3 regions of the Pseudoalteromonas sp. SG44-1 genome follow, and region 2 is predicted to be linked to each of the others. Evidence: predicted binding sites of a transcription regulator. Region 2 holds the regulator's gene; each other region holds the start of a gene.
The links. The regulator sigma-54, encoded in region 2, starts transcription at its own class of promoters, with help from an activator protein. The targets are predictions, from matches to a motif close to GTTGGCACGNNNNTNGNNT.
Positions count from the first base shown of each region.

Region 1: H5187_RS20250 (hemerythrin domain-containing protein) is a predicted target of sigma-54. The motif match lies at 2,183-2,201, and genes of this name have one in related genera.
Region 3: H5187_RS14650 (PA2169 family four-helix-bundle protein) is a predicted target of sigma-54. The motif match lies at 1,586-1,604, and genes of this name have one in related genera.

Region 1 covers NZ_JACJEW010000067.1:10,078-14,370, forward strand. Annotated here, with positions in the region: gene H5187_RS20245 (TonB-dependent receptor domain-containing protein) at 1-1,412, opposite strand, end outside; gene H5187_RS20250 (hemerythrin domain-containing protein) at 1,720-2,145, opposite strand; gene H5187_RS20255 (S9 family peptidase) at 2,378-4,293, opposite strand, start outside.
Region 2 covers NZ_JACJEW010000051.1:9,623-13,915, reverse strand. Annotated here, with positions in the region: gene lptA (lipopolysaccharide transport periplasmic protein LptA) at 1-531, shown strand, start outside; gene lptC (LPS export ABC transporter periplasmic protein LptC) at 1-8, shown strand, start outside; gene lptB (LPS export ABC transporter ATP-binding protein) at 528-1,253, shown strand; gene H5187_RS18490 (RNA polymerase factor sigma-54) at 1,320-2,816, shown strand; gene hpf (ribosome hibernation promoting factor) at 2,845-3,132, shown strand; gene ptsN (PTS IIA-like nitrogen regulatory protein PtsN) at 3,137-3,589, shown strand; gene rapZ (RNase adapter RapZ) at 3,610-4,293, shown strand, end outside.
Region 3 covers NZ_JACJEW010000031.1:7,408-11,700, forward strand. Annotated here, with positions in the region: gene aceK (bifunctional isocitrate dehydrogenase kinase/phosphatase) at 1-531, shown strand, start outside; gene H5187_RS14645 (LysR family transcriptional regulator) at 547-1,485, shown strand; gene H5187_RS14650 (PA2169 family four-helix-bundle protein) at 1,653-2,096, shown strand; gene H5187_RS14655 (biopolymer transporter ExbD) at 2,312-2,707, shown strand; gene H5187_RS14660 (TonB-dependent receptor plug domain-containing protein) at 2,765-4,293, opposite strand, start outside.

The DNA of each region.
Region 1 (4,293 bases), on a different contig from region 2:
GCGCCGAAAGTTGCAGTTAGATTTGTGGTAATTTCCCAGTTATCTTCAGCAAATACAGCTGTTTGACGATGATCTTGAGTCGTACCTTCACGGAAGCCATCCCCGTACATACCAAATACACCATCTTCCATTTCGGCATCAAAATATTGTGCGCCTACTACAAAATAGTGGTTATCTATATTTGATTCAAACTTAGTATCAATAATTAAGTTATCAAGTTTTAGTGTACGCATTGGGCGTGGTAAAAAAGTCTCATCAAGTTGAGCGTAAATTGCATCCGTTAGTTCTGGCTTGTCGATGCCTTGATCCTGTACTGCTTGGTCCCAAATGGCCTGCACACCTAAACGCTCTTGTACATTAAGAGGTAATGAGCGACCAAAGTTTTCACTGCTGCTTTGGGTAATGCTGCTGGTAAGCGTACCAACATCGTATCGACCAACATGTGCAAATACAAATTGCTCACGTTCAACACGTTGATATGGAGTATAACCAACGCGTGGCTGTACAATGCCTTTGCTAACACGCCATAAACTGACTGGGCTATCTAACGTACCCGTTTGACCTTCGGTGTTATCGTAACGCTGTTTGGCTATGTCGTACTCAAAGGTAATTTCATTCTGATTATTGATCAGGTAGTTTATTGTTGCGCCGGCATTCCAGTTACGTGCTGCAACGATTTTTTTATCGCCAAAGCTACCATCATCAACCCACATGCTGCCATCTGGAAGTGGTAAACTTTCGCTGTAAGTTGGCTCACTTTCTTGACGGTCATAAAAACTACCACGGATCCCGTAAGTTAATCCCTCAACGCCGCTTGGGCCGGTCAAATATATATCGACTTTATTATCGTTACCGTATTGATCGTCTTGTTGGATATTACTGCTTACCGTGACGCTACCATGGGTGCTATCAAGATTTTTACGAGTGATAATATTGATTACACCACCGATTGCATCAGCGCCATATAAAGTGGACATTGGGCCACGAACGACTTCAATTCGCTCGATAGCCTCAAGTGGCGGCATATACATAAATTGGCTGTTACCAAAGTTGTTTGGGCCTATATTACCTACATCACTTTGACGGCGGCCATCAATAAGCACTAGAGTATAGCTTGCGGGTAAACCACGCATGGTAATACTAATATTACCGTTTTTATCTTGTCCGGCACCAACATCGATACCTTCGATATCACGAAGCGCATCAGCAAGGCTAGTAAATGGCTTATTTTGTAGATCTTCGCGAGAGACAACCGAGACACTTGCAGGTGCATCTATTAATTTTTGCTCATAACCAGAAGCGGTGACAACCATCACTTCCATATTTTCAGCTGTGTCATCATCAGCAATAAGTGTTGTTGATGTTAATAATGCACTGATCAGTGAGGCCAGATAAAGCGGGCGGGATTTCATTGTACTTCCTTCATGACAAGAATAAAGATTATTAATCTAATAAGCAACCAAGGTAAGTATGATAACAATTATCAGTTGTATGTTCAATTGCGAAATATTTACATTCAATGAATGATTTTCATATTAAATAAAGGTGGGGATGGAGCATGAGCATTAAAAAACCCAGCGTTTGATGCCGGGCTTAGTTAATTTAAGAGTGTTTGCTTAGCCAAGTATTGACCGTGTTAGAGGTGCCTAATAAATGCAAATGGTATAGAGTTGTTGCTATTTAGAGAGCTTTATAAATTAAAGCGGGCACATATAGCAGTTAACTCATCGCATCATTATACTTTTCGGCTAGACTTTCTTTTTGACTTTCGGTTAGCGCTTTACCGGCTAGTTGAAATACTTCATGCTCTTCTTCAGCCAGATGATGATGTACAAGATGATGTAATTTTTTAGCGGTCACAAGCCACGCTGGTGAGCTCATATCAGTTTCTTCAAGTTGCTCAATCAATTCATCAAGTTCATGATGCTCTGCAATACTATGACGGGCTTTTTCATGGGTTAAATCATCAAACATCAAAGGATTATAGAAATAACGCTCTTCAAATTTAGCATGTTCTACTAACTCATGTTTTAAATTATCCATAAGAGACTGTCTATTCGGTGACTCCCCCTGGGTTTTTATCAGCGCATCGACAAGCGAACGTTGTTTGTCGTGATCATTACGAAGTGCTTCAAAAATATTCATGGGTTTTCCTTGCTTTACTCATTAATTACAATGAATATTGCAAGACAGAAGCCAACTTTTAAGTTGTTGTAATATATTGATTTAATTTTTTATATTTGAGCTTGTTAAGGTGTTTTCTTGTAAAAATTACCGAGTTAGGTCTTTATATTACATCCATATTCATTGTTATTTAAAAGCAAAAAGGCCAACACGAATGTTGGCCTAAAAGCGTATTTAACACAAAATAATAGGATTATTTATTGGCGTCTTTTACCGCTTTTAACTTGCCTGCATGGTCAATCTCGAATGCTGGCATGTCTTTTTTGCCGTCAATTAAATAGTTATCCATCCAACGCATTAAACGTAAACTGTAATCATATTGCGCGGCTACTTTACGGTTACCATGACCTTCGCCAGGATAGTATACAAGGCGTACATCTTTGCCTTGTACTTTCATATAACGGTACAGTTCCATTGATTGTGCAGGGTGTACGCGAGGATCATCTTTACCATGCATGATCAGTAATGGTGTTTTAGACTGGCCTGCCCAGTAAATAGGGCTGCGCTCTAAATACCACTGCCATTTATCCCATGGGTATGAACGTGCATGCACAAGATTCATTTCGTTAGAAATATCAGTAGTTCCAAATTTAGATAGTTGGTTGGTAACACCTACAAACATCACGCTCGCAGCAAAGTGTTCAGTCAATTTTGTTGCGGCCCATGCTGATGCATAACCACCATAAGAGCCACCCGTAATACCAACACGTTTAGTATCAACTAAGCCCATTTCAACAAGATGCTGTTTAAAGTCAATTAAATCGTCAAACTCTTTACCTGCATAGTCGTTTTGACCAAGCTTTGAATAATCAACGCCTTTACCTGTAGAGCCACGGTAATTTGGGTAAAATACTGCATAACCACGTGCTGCTCCCATTTGACCTGGACGCGAGTAGTTTGTTACCCAACCGTCTTTGTCATGGCTTTCAGGGCCACCGTGCACTGACATGATCAATGGATAGCGCGTGCCTTTTTCATAATCTAATGGGTAGACTAATACGCCATCAATCTCAACACCGTCGCGAGCCTTAAGTGAAATAGTTTCTTGCTTAGCAAAACGTTTGTCATTCAACCAGTTGTTTGAATCCGTTAAACGTTGTGCTTTAGAACCACGAATAATGAATACTTCATTTGGGTGCTTTGCAGTGTTTGCACGTAGCGCTAAGGTTTTATCTGAATCAGAAATACTCAGATTTGATGCAATAAATTGGCCTTCATTAATAATTTTTTTGTATTTATTAGAGCCGGTTTTAATGCTTGCGACAAAACTTTGCGTACCTACATTGGCAATAAAATTAAGCGTGTTGCGTTTATGTGACCATTCAAAATCAACGATATGACCCATGAAATTAGGTAACCAATCACTTACTTCACCTGTTTTTGTGTCAGCTAAAAATAAACGACCAGCGGCTGGATCATGCTTATCTTCGGCACCTAGAATTGCGATGTAACGACCATCATGAGACAGTTCAGCACCGTCTAATTTACCTTCAGTAGCAAACGACATCGTCACTTGATTAGTCGCAATATCAAATAAGTGCCATTGTGATTTAGTGTATTTGTCGTCAATTAGCGCTGTAGGCTGGGTTTTTACTAATAACTTATCGCCTTTTGCGGCCCAGTTTACATCACTTACATAGTTTGCAACGTTAAGCGCTGTTGGTGTAAGAGGTTTATCTGTTTTGGCTAAATCGACAATAAATAGTTGTTTATCTCTTAAGCCTAGCTCGTACACCTCAGCCATAAAGCCTAATTTTTTCAGCTCTTTTTCAGATTTATCAGCCGCTGGCATAGCTAAAATAGCGAGTTGTTTGTTATTCGGGCTTAACTGATAGCTAGAAATTGATGTGTCTTTAAGCGATAGTACTTTTTGCGCTTGACCACCATCCACTGGAATTTGATATAACGCGGTAAACTTGTCGTCTTTAAGTTTTGCTAAAAAGTAGATCGTTTTGCTATCGTTTGACCATTGAATACTCTTGATACTTACAGAGCCGGTAATGAAAGGACGCTCGACACCTTCATCATCGACGACATAGAGTTCGCTATAATTGGCACCATTCTCGTCGACGTATAATTCACGTGGCACTGAGCGGGTAAATGCAACAT
Region 2 (4,293 bases):
ACCAATAAATTTGCTCACTTGCTTGTTATACCAAGCTTATTCATTGCTTTTGCAAGCTTTGCTGAAAATACGACACCACCTGCAGATCAAGTCTCTATCAGTGCTGACACGCAGCTTGCCCAACTGAAAGACAATATCGGTATTTTTGAAAAAAATGTTGAAATCATTCATGGTAACCGCCGTATCAAAGCGGATCGACTTGAAGTCCATAAGCGCGAAGATTTAGGCGATAACAAACAACTACTTGTCGCAACTGGCAGTCCGGCTTACTTTGAAGAAAAACAAACTGATGGCACAGTAATGAGTGCCAGTGCTGATGAAGTCCGTTACGATGTCGCTAAGCGCTATTTAACCTTGGTTGGCAATGCACAAGTCACTCAGGCAGGTCAAAAAATCAATGCCAAAAGCATTACCTATGATATGGACCAGCAACTGATCAGTGCTGAAAAAGGCGCAAGCTCAAGCGATCGTGTGCACACCATTTTGGTACCAGTAGACAGTAAAAAAGACAAATCTAAAGGGCAGCCATGAGTACATTAAAAGCTGAATTTCTAGCAAAAAGCTATAAAGGTCGCCAAGTTGTAAAAAGCGTGGGTTTAGAAGTTAGCGCAGGCAGCATTGTTGGCTTATTGGGTCCTAATGGCGCTGGTAAAACCACCACCTTTTATATGATTGTGGGTTTAGTTCCAAGCGACAAAGGTAAAATCAGTATTGATGATAATGACATCACCTTACTGCCAATGCACAGTCGCGCACGGTTAGGGATTGGCTACCTGCCACAAGAATCATCCATCTTCCGTAAATTAACTGTTTATCAAAACCTGATGGCTATTTTAGAAACTCGTAAAGAGCTGAATAAACAAGCCAGAGAAGAAGCGCTCGACAGCTTACTTGATGAGTTTAGCATTCAACATATCCGCGACAGCCAAGGTATGGCATTATCTGGCGGTGAACGTCGTCGAGTTGAAATTGCACGCGCTTTAGCCGCAAACCCAAAATTTATCTTACTTGATGAGCCTTTTGCTGGCGTTGATCCTATTTCAGTGTTAGATATAAAGAAGATTATTGAACACCTTAAAAACCGTGGTATTGGCGTGCTTATTACCGACCACAATGTACGAGAAACCCTTGATGTTTGTGAAAAAGCCTACATAGTTTCTCATGGGGAGTTAATTGCATCAGGTACCCCTGAGCATGTACTCGCCGACCAAACAGTCCGCGATGTTTACCTGGGCGAGCAATTTAGGCTATAAAGCCACGCTCGGCTAAGTATCTGCTAGACTTAACGATGATAACAATAAAAGGATTGTTAGAGATACATGAGGCAATCACTCCAGCTGCGCATGGGCCAGCAACTTACAATGACACCACAGCTGCAACAAGCAATTCGCTTATTGCAACTCAGTACATTGGATCTCCAGCAAGAAATTCAAGAAGCGCTCGACAGCAATCCATTGTTAGAGCTAGAAGAACATGAATATTCAGACGACACGGCTGGTAAAAACGAACAAAAACAAGATAACGATGACTTAACCGTTAGCGCATCAGCAGACGACAAGCCAAGCGAATATGAACAAGAAAGTAGCGAAGCATTAAGTAAAGAGACCTTAAGTGACGAAATGGCTATGGACGTCACCTGGGACGAATACATGAGTGCTGCGCCAAATACGTCATCTGGGCCAATGCCTGAAGATGAGTCAATTTATCAAGGTGCCTCAACTGAAACCTTGCACGAATATCTAATGTGGCAATTACAACTCACACCTTTTAGTCCAACCGATGAAGCCATTGCCATTGCGATTGTTGAAGCCGTTGACGATTCAGGTATTTTAACCTTGAGCTGCGAAGACATCGCAGAAAGCTTAAATCAAGGTAATAACGAAGAAGAAATCGAACTCGACGAAGTGCAAGCAGTGTTAAAACGCATTCAGTTGTTTGACCCTGTTGGTATTGCTGCGCGCAGCCTACAAGAATGTTTATGTATTCAATTAAATCAATTTGATCCTGCAACTCCTTGGATTAGCGAGACAAAAATGATTTTAACTGATCATATCGATTTATTAGCTAGTCGTGACTATCGCACTTTGATGAAAAAGACTAAGCTTAAAGAAGATGAACTAAAAGAAGTAATGACACTGATCCACAGCCTTAACCCAAAGCCTGCGGATACCATAGTACGCGAAGAATCAGAGTATGTTATTCCTGACGTTTCGGTGAAAAAAATTAAAGGTCGCTGGGTGGTTGAACTCAATCCAGACAGCATGCCAAAAATTAGAGTGAACAGCCAATATGCGGCGATGTCACGCTCTGTAAAATCAAGCACTGACAGCCAATTTATACGCTCGCATTTGCAAGAAGCTAAATGGTTTATTAAAAGCCTAGAAAGTCGTAACGAGACGTTACTCAAAGTAACCAACTGCATTGTTAAACAGCAGCAAGGATTCTTTGAGCATGGCCCTGAGGCCATGCGCCCTATGGTACTAAACGACGTTGCCGAAATGGTTGAGATGCACGAATCAACAATTTCTCGTGTAACCACCCAAAAATACATGCATACCCCTCGTGGTATATTTGAGTTAAAATATTTTTTCTCGAGCCATGTAAGTACTGAGAACGGCGGCGAATGCTCATCGACAGCCATTCGAGCATTGATCAGAAAATTGATCAGTGCAGAAAACTCAGCGAAACCATTGAGTGATAGTAAAATTGCAGATATATTGGCAGAGCAAGGTATCAAAGTAGCTAGACGGACTATTGCAAAATACCGCGAGTCACTGGCTATTCCACCGTCAAATCAACGTAAAAGTTTGATTTAAGGCGTAAAATCACAAGAGGAAAATGCTTATGCAACTAAATTTAACTGGTCGTCATGTAGAAATTACTGATTCATTAAGAGACTATGTAAACAATAAGTTTGCCAAGCTTGAAAGGCATTTTGATCATATCAATAATGTCCATGTCATTCTTGATGTAGAAAAGCTAAGCCAAAAAGCAGAAGCCACATTACATGTCAGTGGCGCTGAATTATTTGCCTCAACTGAGCACCAAGACATGTATGCAGCCATTGACGGACTAATCGACAAACTTGACCGTCAGGTAATTAAACACAAAGAGAAGCACGCTCGACACTAACACTATGAAATTAAGCTCACTTATTTGCCAGGACTGCAGTAAAGCTGCGGTCCTTTTTAATAGCAAAAAACGGATCATTGAATTTATCAGCCAATTGGCTCATGAACAACTTCCTCAGCTATCACAACAAGAAATCCTCAACGCACTACTGTCGAGAGAAAAACTAGGTAGTACGGGTATTGGTCGTGGTATTGCTATTCCTCATGGCCGTATGAGTGGTGTTGAAAACCCGCTAGCAATAATTATAGTGAGTGAATCACCGATTGATTTTGATGCGATAGATAATCGCCCAGTTGATATATTTGTAGCTCTCATCGTGCCAGATGGTGATAGCCAACTTCATTTGAAGACGTTAGCCACAATTGCTGATAAACTCAACGACAAAGATTTTTGTAAACAACTACGTAGCGCAAAAACAGACCAAGATTTGTATCACGTAATTGCTGCGCAATCGTAGCCAAATGAAGGAGAATTTACATGGAGTTAATCATCATCAGTGGGCGTTCTGGCTCAGGTAAATCTGTTGCTCTGCGTGTAGTAGAAGATCTTGGCTATTATTGTGTAGATAATATTCCGGTAAACTTATTACCTTCATTAGTGCGCAGTGTCTCTGATAATTATGACAAAATTGCCGTCAGTATTGATGTCCGTAATTTACCGAAAGAGCAGGAAGAATTTAACGATATTCTTGAATACTTGCCTGGTTTTGCAAATCCGACGCTATTTTATTTAGACAGTGATGATCAAACCCTGATCAAACGTTTTTCTGAAACTCGCCGCTTACACCCATTATCTTTGGACTCTTTGCCACTGGATTTAGCTATCAAGCAAGAAAAAGTATTACTTGATGTATTAACTACTCGCGCTGACTTTATACTTGATACCACTGATCTGAGTGTCCACCAGCTTGCAGAGTCAATCCGTGAAAAGATTTTAGGGAAAAAAGATAAAAAACTAATCATTACCTTTGAATCATTTGGTTTTAAATATGGTATCCCAAAAGAAGCTGATTATGTTTTTGATGCACGCTTTTTACCAAACCCACATTGGGAGCCTGAGCTTAAGCCACTTACAGGCCTTGATCAGCCAGTAAAAGATTATTTAGCCAGCCATAGTATCGTACAAAAATTCACTTGGCAGATCCAAACCTTTGTACAAACT
Region 3 (4,293 bases), on a different contig from region 2:
GGTTCATCAATGATCATCGAAGGCGACTTACTGATCATCAAACATATGTATATTGAGCGACGCATGACGCCACTGAATTTATATTTAGAAAAAGCTAATACTGAAGATGCCGCTGTTGCCATTGCAGAATATGGCCAAGCACTCAAGGAAATGATCGCCGTTAATATTTTCCCAGGCGATATGTTGCTTAAAAACTTTGGTGTCAGTAAACACAAACGCATTATTTTTTATGATTATGATGAAGTGCAATATTTAACAGACATGAACTTTAGAGCACTGCCTAAAGCCAAAAGTTATGATGACTACTTAACCAATGAGCAAAGTTACTCTGTGGCACCACAAGATGTATTTCCAGAGCAGTTATGCACTTTTGTAATGCCGAACCCGCAATACAAAGCAGTTTTCAGCCAAACACATCCAGAACTATTAGACGTCGCATTTTGGCAGCAAGCGCAACGAAATATAAAAGCAGGGGTCGTTAGCCATATCTACCCTTATCCAGCAGCGCAGCGTTTTATCCATCAATGGTAGACGAAAGGACACACAATGAATATCAGTAAAATAGATTTAAACTTACTCGTTTATCTCGACACATTATTACGCGAATGTAATGTTACTCGCGCCGCAAACCAGCTTAGCATTACACAGCCGGCAATGAGTAATGGTTTAAAACGTTTACGTAACCTGTTTAACGATCCGATCTTAGTACGCACCAGTGATGGTATGGTGCCCACTGAACGAGCTATTGAATTGCAGCCGGTGATCCGTGGCATCTTAATGACATTAGAAGAAACGCTTGCACCAAACCGTGAATTTGAGGCCAGCCAAAGCAAACGGGTATTTAGGATTATGGCCAGTGACTATGCTGCCAGCACCTTAGCACCTAAGCTACTGAGTAAATTACACGATGAAGCGCCGGATACCACACTCGATATTCTCACTCCAAGTGATGTTACTTTTCATGATGTAGAAAACGGTAAAGTTGATATGGCAATAAATCGTTTCGAAAACCTACCGCAGTCGTTTCATCACAAACGTATTTGGAAAGATAGCTTTTGTTGTTTAGTAAAAGCTGACAACCCGATCATTGAAAATTTTAGCCTCGATAGTTATTTAAAAGCTCGGCATATTTGGGTAAGTAAAACAGGTTTTGGTGTCGGGGTTGGTATGGATCCTAAAGACGTACAAAAACTTGGCTGGGTTGATGAAGCGCTCGCCCACTTTGGTAAACACCGAAATATTGCCACATTCACCCGTAATTACCACGTTGCAATACATCTAGCGAAAGAGAAGAACCTGATTGCGACACTCCCTTCAAAAGCCGCTAATATTTATTTAGATGATCCTGGTTTGCAAATTCTGGAGCCTCCCTTCCCTATACCACCATTTGAGTTAGATATGATTTGGAGCCCATTACTTCACAGAGATGCCAGTCATATTTGGTTACGCCAAAAAGTAGCCGAAGTTGCAGATGAATTAAAGTAACGCTCTTACAAAAGCCCTGTAAAATTTGCTTACTGGTATTTTCAAGTAAGCAAACATCAATTTAAAAGTATTAATAATCATGATGTTAAAATAATTTAAAAATGGAATGGCAATTGCTTTAAGTTACTTGAACTTTAATATTCATTTAACTTAAAGAGGTCAATATTATGAATGCCCAGCAAGGAAACGAAGTAAATCATATCACTGACATTATCCAAGTAATGAACAGCGGCATCGACTTTTATGAAAAGGCGCAGGAAAAAGTACAAGATCCAGCCATTGGTGCGCTATTTCAGCGTATGATAGACGCACGTAAAGTCAGCGTTGAAAACTTACAGCCTTACGCTATTAATCAGCAAGGTGAACGAGAAGATGGTTCGTCTTTTGCTGTTGAAGCTCGCCGAGCATATACCGCACTGATCACAAAATTTAGTGCCAACAACGACCAAATTTATGTCAAAGAGCTTGAAGAAGTGGAAGATAAAACACTTGAAGAAATTAAAGCTGCCATGAAAAAACCACAACCGCACGATTGTGAAGCCGCCCTCGCTAAAGTATTACTGACCATGCAAAGCTGTCATACGGAGATGAGCCGTATGCAGAAGCATTAACCACAATGCTTAAATGAAAGCCCAGCCACGCGCTGGGCTTTTTTATGCTCATAATTATAGTTAAATGATTTTTATAACAAAATAATGCAAATAATTAATAAAAATAGCATATTTATTTAACCACAGCATGATTTTAATCGTCTAGGCTTATTAATAGGTACCTACTATCCCGCTGTGGCGCCGCAGCATTTTATCAAAAATAACAAGGTTCCATTATGAGAAATAAACAACATGTAAACCCACAAAACGCTGACGTTGATATGACGCCGATGCTTGATATTGTATTTATACTTTTAATATTTTTTATTGTTACAACTTCATTTGTAAAACCTGTGGCAATAGAGCTGCAACGGCCTGTAGATAAACCCAGTATTGATAAACAAACTAAAAGTGCTCATTTTAGTATTGACCAAAGCAATGCGGTGTATTTTGCGGGGCGATTAATTGACTTAAACCAAGTTGCCACTAACCTTGCGATGTTTGCTGCGAAGTATAATATCGCCACAGTACAAATAGCCGCTGACGAAAACAGTACGCATCAAACTTTAATGACAGTAATGAATAATATCAAAGAGTATGATAACTACCCCATTGCACTCACATCACACTAAAAGCAAAAAAAGGGCCAGACGGCCCTTCAAAACTAAATAACGTAGGAGAAGTTATTTTTAGAATCGGTATTCAGCACCTACATAGTAGTAAGCACCGTTAAAACCAAATGGTGCTGAACGGCGTGAGTACTCAAATACACCGGTTGAACTGATAATAGTATTACCAGAAGCATCAACAATTGTGCCTGAGCGAGAATTACCTATGGTATTTTTATCAGGGTAAACGTCAAATAAATTATTTGCACCAATATTTAGTGACAAGTTGTCTGTGACAAAATAATTTACTTTGATATCGGTAAGAATTTCAGCGCCGTAAGTCTGGCGACCGCCATCTTCAACCGTGTATTCGCCATAACGATTGAGCGATAAGTTTACCGTCCAATCTTCAAGGCGATATAATGCACTTAAGTTTACTCTGTCTTGTGGTTGCCATTCTTCGATGATTGAGGTTTCTTGCGAAGAAAATACATCTTCGACAGGGATCGTTTCCAAACCACTGCCCGCAGGAGTAAATAAATCAACCACATCGGTTTCAGTAAAGTTAGCCGCTAATGTAAAATCTAGGGTACCGCCTAAGCCTTCCGTGTTCCATGTCGCAACAAAATCCACACCTTGCGTTTCGGTATCTGCACCATTTAAGAAAAACTGCCCTGCACCTGCGCCAGAACTAACCAATGCAGCATCTAGCGTTGATGACAACCCTTTACCTAAACGGTTACTGATCACAATACGGTCGTCAATATCAATTGAATAATAATCAACGGTAACATTAATATTATCCGTCACGTTATACACAATACCTAAGCTCATGTTTTGTGACTTTTCTTCTTTAAGTTTTGGAATACCAATACTCTGTGCAAGTGTGCTGTCGTTTCTAAAAGTACCAACTTCTTCTGCAATTAGATCGCCATTAGGACCAACTACAAACTGGGTACTGATATTATTGAAATACAATTGCTGCATTGATGGTGCTCTAAAACCAGTACTCACCGCACCGCGCAGTGAAACGTCATCAGTCACCGACCAGTTACCCGCTAACTTAAAGTTAACCGTATCACCAAAGCCTTTGTAGTTATCGTAACGCAGTGCGCCAGAGATAATTACATCATCAATAATGTAAGTTTCAGCATCAAGGTAAAACGAAATCACATCACGTGATTCATCCACAGAAGATTCCGGCGATGAACCACCAAAACCTTGAGTACCACCTGCTGCATTTTCGCTGCCAATACCACCGCTCATACCATCGTAAATATTAACACCATTATTAGTATCATAATCACGGTAAGCGTATTCACTGCCTTCTAAAATACGATATTCATCGGTGCGAAGCTCGGCACCCATTGCCAGTGAAAAATTATCATAGTCTTGTGTAAAATCAAGATTGATTGTTTGCAGTGATAACTCCATGCCATACGCATACGCTTGGCGAGGAATAGTGGCACGAATATCATCAGCACTTAAACCTTGATCATAACGTAATAAATTAGCGTATGAACCATTGATAGTGTCACTAGTGGTATAATCGATGCTGTTTTCACCATAGGTGTATGACAGGTCAAGACTAGAGCTATTATCAAACTCTT